2 linked regions of the Parazoarcus communis genome follow. The main gene of each other region encodes a partner of the protein of the gene in region 2 in a complex. Links are inferred from orthologs where the notes say so. Each region holds a gene or a part of one and is shown on either strand. Other genes may lie near its edges.

The links. Proteins that work in one complex are often made in the same cells at the same time.
Region 1: the proteins of trxB (region 2) and trxA are in contact, whole or in part, in a crystal structure (PDB 1F6M), measured with the Escherichia coli proteins. The link is inferred for Parazoarcus communis from one-to-one orthologs.

What each region holds. Positions count from the first base shown.
Region 1 is NZ_CP022188.1:2,866,585-2,869,329, forward strand. The notes cover bases 45-2,745. They hold trxA (thioredoxin TrxA), read right to left. Parts: upstream 1,708-2,745; coding sequence 1,381-1,707; downstream 45-1,380. Other genes in these bases: rho (transcription termination factor Rho), read right to left, coding at 45-1,214; fdxA (ferredoxin FdxA), read left to right, coding at 1,985-2,308; CEW87_RS13145 (CBS domain-containing protein), read left to right, coding at 2,414-2,745. In the rest of the region: more of rho, read right to left, coding at 1-44. UniProt on the Escherichia coli protein: Participates in various redox reactions through the reversible oxidation of its active center dithiol to a disulfide and catalyzes dithiol-disulfide exchange reactions.
Region 2 is NZ_CP022188.1:3,323,690-3,326,515, forward strand. Bases 20-2,801 are described here. They hold trxB (thioredoxin-disulfide reductase), read right to left. Parts: upstream 1,997-2,801; coding sequence 1,043-1,996; downstream 20-1,042. Other genes in these bases: CEW87_RS15220 (Smr/MutS family protein), read right to left, coding at 20-1,020; CEW87_RS15230 (IS5 family transposase), read right to left, coding at 2,514-2,801. Outside these bases: more of CEW87_RS15220, read right to left, coding at 1-19; more of CEW87_RS15230, read right to left, coding at 2,802-2,826.

The DNA of each region.
Region 1 (2,745 bases), 460 kb from region 2 along the record:
GCCTTGACCTTGTCCAGCAGGAACTCCATCGCGTCGATGTCGTCCATGCCGTACAACAGCTTGCGCAGAATCCAGGCTTTCTGGAGGATGTCCGGCTTCATCAGCAGCTCTTCGCGTCGGGTGCCCGAGCGATTGACGTTGATGGCCGGATACACGCGCTTTTCTGCCATGCGGCGGTCGAGGTGGAGCTCCATGTTGCCGGTGCCCTTGAACTCCTCGTAGATCACGTCGTCCATACGGCTGCCGGTGTCGATCAGCGCGGTGGCGATGATGGTCAGCGAACCGCCTTCCTCGATGTTCCGCGCGGCGCCAAAGAAGCGCTTGGGCTTCTGCAGCGCGTTGGCATCGACGCCGCCGGTCAGGACCTTGCCCGAAGCCGGTACGACCGTGTTGTACGCACGCGCCAGTCGCGTCAGCGAGTCGAGCAGGATGACGACATCCTTCTTGTGTTCGGTCAGGCGCTTGGCCTTCTCGATCACCATCTCGGCAACCTGAACGTGACGGGATGCGGGTTCGTCGAAGGTGGAGGCCACGACCTCGCCCTTCACCGAGCGCTGCATTTCGGTCACTTCTTCCGGGCGTTCGTCGATCAGCAGCACGATCACCACGACATCGGGGTGGTTGGACGTGATCGCATGGGCGATATGCTGCAGCATCACCGTTTTACCGCTCTTTGGCGGGGCGACGAGCAGACCACGCTGACCTTTGCCGATTGGCGCGATCATGTCGATGATGCGGCTGGTGACGTTTTCCTCGCCACGGATTTCGCGCTCAAGCTTCAGGCACTCCTGCGGGTGCAGGGGCGTCAGGTTCTCGAACAGGATCTTGTGCTTGCACTCCTCGGGAGGGCGGCCGTTGATCTTGTCCAGCTTGACCAGTGCGAAATAGCGCTCGCCATCCTTCGGGGTGCGAATCTCACCCTCGATGGTGTCGCCGGTGCGCATGTTGAAACGCCGGATCTGCGACGGCGACACGTAGATGTCGTCGGTACCCGCAAGATAGGACGTGTCGGGCGAGCGCAGGAAGCCAAACCCGTCGGGAAGGACTTCAAGTGCGCCGTCGCCGCTGATGGGCTGGCCCTTGCGTGCACGATTCTTCAGCAGCGCAAAGACGAGCTCCTGTTTGCGCAGGCGATTGGCGCCTTCGACATCATTTGCGACTGCCATCTCGAGCAATTCACTGACGTGCAGTGCTTTGAGCTCGGACAGGTGCAGGGCAGGGATGGCCGGATCGGTGGGCGTACCCGTCTCTCCAGACGATTCTGCGTCGAGCAGGTCGTCATCGGACGGAATGTTTTCGGGAGGATTACCGTCGCGGTGCCGGGGGCCCCGGCGGCGGGCGCGCGTCGCACCGCGAGAACGGGCCGGAGCGGTTTCCGGCTTAGATGTTGCTGTCAATGAAGGCTGTCAGTTGAGATTTTGAAAGGGCGCCGACTTTCGTCGCCTCGATGTTCCCGCCCTTGAAAAGCATCAGGGTGGGAATGCCACGGATGCCGTACTTTGCCGGCGTTTCCTGGTTTTCGTCGATGTTGAGCTTCGCGACCTTGAGCTTGCCAGCGTAGTCTTTTGCGACTTCGTCCAGGATCGGCGCGATCATCTTGCAGGGACCGCACCATTCAGCCCAGTAGTCGACGAGTACCGGCGTCTGGGACTGCAGCACTTCGGACTCGAAGTTGCTGTCGGTCACGTATTGAATATGCTCGCTCATGATTCCTCGCATCAGGGGGGAGATGTGTTGCGTAATACTTGATACTAGAGAGATGAAGGGTCGCTGAGGACCCGTTCGGCCAGGCACTGGGAAGGGTGCCGGGAAGAAGGTTTCCCGAAAGTTATGCGATGACGTCGGTCACGTCAAGGTGTTATCGGTCCGAAGTCCTGAAAAAGTGCATTGTCGTGGCGAAAAAGCAAAACGCTGGACTATATTGTCGCCTGTGAGCACGAATGCCTATCCAGTGGCAGGTGTCGTTACCCGTGAGAGCAAAGCAATGACCTATGTTGTGACCGAAGCCTGTGTGCGCTGCAAATATACCGATTGCGTGGATGTCTGCCCCGTCGACTGTTTTCGCGAAGGGCCGAATTTTCTTGTCATCGATCCGGAGGAGTGTATTGACTGTACGCTTTGTGTCGCCGAATGTCCGGTCGAGGCCATTTTCGCCGAGGATGACGTACCCGCCGGCCAGGAATCCTTCATCGCGCTCAATGCGGAGCTGGCAAGCCAGTGGAAACCGATTGTCGAGCGCAAGGATCCGCTCCCCGATGCGGACGAGTGGGCGAAGGTGAAGGACAAGCTCGGTGAGTTGAAGCGGTGACCGTGCCCTGAAGGCCCGTCCAGGGGCGGCTTTCAGGGAGTTCCCCAATGCACTAAGATGGCGCACAGCCTCAAACTAAACAAAATATATCCGAGGAAAACTATCATGCTGGTAAGCGAGATTCTCGCGATCAAGGGGAAGGTGCTTTACACCATTTCGCCAAACAAGAGTCTGGCCGAAGCGGTGACGATCATGACCGAGCAGGACGTCGGCTCGCTGGTGGTCTTCTCCAAGGGCCAGATGGCCGGCATGCTGACTTTCCGCGAGGTGCTTCAGGCCGTTCAGAAAGGCGGTGCCGCCTGGGCGGAAATGCTGATCGAGCAGGCCATGCTGGCCGTACCGATGGTTGCTGCACCCAACATGGAAATGGACGAGTTGCGTCGTCTGATGGTTGATCACCATCAACGCTACCTGCCGGTAATGGATGGCACGACCTT
Region 2 (2,826 bases):
CAGCAGGGCTCCGCCGCCGCCATCGTGCGGCCCCGCCTGGCAGAAGGCGAGAATCTCTTCGCGCTGAGCGAGCCAGCCGCGCGAGAGTTGTTTGAGAATGGACACCCGTCCGGGTGAGCCCAGTCCCTTTCCATGTATCACCCGAATGCAGCGCCGGCCCTGTTGCAGGCTGTGCGCCAGAAAGTGGGCGAGCGCATCGCGTGCTTCGTCACGGGTCAGACCATGCAGGTCGAGTTCGCCCTGGAGCACCCAGCGCCCGCGGCGCAGATCGGTCAGCACGCGCCTGGGCAGGCCGGGTCGAAGGAAGGCGGCCTCATCGCCCATATCCAGGCGGTCTTCAAAGGTCAGCGGGGCGGAGAGCGATTCGCTCAAGGCCTCGCGCTCGTCCGCTTCGCGCTTGAGTGGTGCCGGGGCAGGGGCGTTTGTCGGTAATTCGACCCGATTGCGGTCGTCGATCTGCTGCGCGCCGCGTGCTGCGAGGCGGAACAGCTTGGAAGGATCGGACAGGTCGGCGTCAGGCGGCAGCACGACAGGTGGCATTTCGCCGGGAGCAAGACTGGCCTTGTCTGTGGTCGCGGGCTGATCCGACGTGTATACGCGGCGACTCGGCGCCTGTCCGAGGACGACCCTGCCACTGTCGGCAATCGGCGTGACGTCGGCATACGCTGCGAATAAAGGGTCGCCGGTCTTGCGCGAGGGGGCAGGTTCGGGTGCCGTCTCTGGCGTCTTGCTGCGCGGAACCGGGGCAGGGCGAGGAGTGTCGATTTCGGCGCGGTCCTGCCTGGCCAGCGGCGCTACGCCAGTCTGCGAGCGTCGAAAGAGCTCGAGATCGTCGGCGTCGACCTCCCCCAGCGCTGTTGAGTCGGGTGCCGGCGCCTTCTTTTTTGGAGTTCCCGCTGGCGCGCCAACCGACGCAGTGCGCCCCCTCAGGGCCGACAAGGCTTTGAACGGGTTGTCTGCGCTTTTTCCTGCATCCGCCTTGTTGGCATTGGTGGATGCAGGGCTTGGTTTGCGTGCCATTGGGGGGGCTTACGAGGCGGGCTCAGTGTCCCAGCGCGTCGAGGTAACGCTCGGCGTCGAGCGCAGCCATGCAGCCGGTGCCGGCCGAGGTTACGGCCTGACGGTAGATGTGATCCTGTACGTCACCCGCGGCGAAGATGCCCTTGATGCTGGTCTGGGTTGCGTTGCCGTTGCGACCGCCTTCGGTGACGATGTAGCCGCCCTCCATCTCGATCTGACCCTCGAAAATGTCGGTGTTGGGCTTGTGGCCGATGGCGATGAACACGCCTTGCAGCGCCACGTCGCGCGTCTCGCCGGTGTTCACGTTCTTCACCCGCATTCCGGTCACGCCGGAATTGTCGCCGAGCACTTCGTCAAGGGTGGAGTCGAGTACGAGTTCGATTTTGCCGGCTGCAACCTTTTCCATCATCTTGTCGATCATGATCTTCTCGGCGCGGAACTTCTCGCGGCGATGGACCACGGTGACCTTCTTGGCGATGTTGGAGAGGTAGAGCGCTTCCTCAACGGCGGTGTTGCCGCCGCCGACCACGGCCACGTCCTGATTGCGGTAGAAGAAACCGTCGCAGGTTGCGCAGGCAGACACCCCGCGACCGGCGAACTTTTCTTCCGACGGCAGGCCAAGATACTTTGCGGTGGCGCCGGTGGAGATGATCAGCGCGTCGCAGGTGTACTCGCCGGAGTCGCCGATGAGCCTGAACGGGCGCTCGGTCAGCTTCGCCGTGTGGATGTGGTCGAAAATCATCTCGGTGTTGAAGCGCTCGGCGTGCTTCTGGAAGCGCGACATCAGGTCGGGCCCCATTACGCCGTCTGCGTCCGCCGGCCAGTTGTCTACCTCGGTGGTCGTCATCAGCTGTCCGCCCTGGGCGAGGCCGGTGATCATGACCGGGTTGAGGTTGGCTCGGGCCGCGTAGACGGCCGCAGTGTAGCCTGCGGGTCCGGAGCCGAGAATGAGCAGGCGGGCATGCTTGGTGGTCATGGTGTAGCGTTCCAGCGTGTTGGCAATGGCGCGAATTATAGCTGACCGGCCGCAGCGCTCAGATCAATCGAGTCGATAGCCCCCGCCAATGGAAGACCGGTGCGTGGAAGGCAGCGGATGGAGCGGACTGGCACAGGGTGATGTGAAAGCACGTGTGGCCTCGCGGCCCATGTTGAGCAGCGCAGTCACCCATTCGTTTATACTCTCGCCCATCATATAAATTCAGACGCTCGTTGCTGCTCGAACGCCCGCCAGACGGAGACTTCATGAGTCAAGCTACCTCAGTTTCAATTACCGCACTTAACAGGGTGTTGAAAATCTCGGGTTCACCTTCGGTTTCCAGTCCCCTGGGAAAAATCGACTTTGAAAATCGCCCGCTTTCCCCGTGATCATGCCGATTCAAGCTGACTTTTCCGTCGATTGTGCTACCGCAAATCAGCAGCGCTCCTGTCGCCGCAAAGACATGGTTTTTCGACTACAACGTTTCCCATCCGCAGGGCGCCAGGGCGCCCGCGAATTACGGCGCCAGCAGATTGCCCAATCTCGTCAGGTTATAAGCCGAGAAATTGAGCAACGCATGCGCACGGATTCGATCCAGCCCACGCGCCATCGCATGGCGCAGCGTGCCGATATCCTTCGCCCAGCCAAAGGCCTCTTCGATCATCTTGCGTCGGCGCAGGCTGACCGCGTAACCGGGGGACGACTTCACCTCATTGGGCACGGCGCTGCCCTTGACCTTGGCCGCGACATGCGGGGCAATGCCCAGCGGCTCGAGCGCGGCGATGAACTCGGCGGTGTCGTACCCCCGGTCGGCCGCCAGCGTCGGCTTG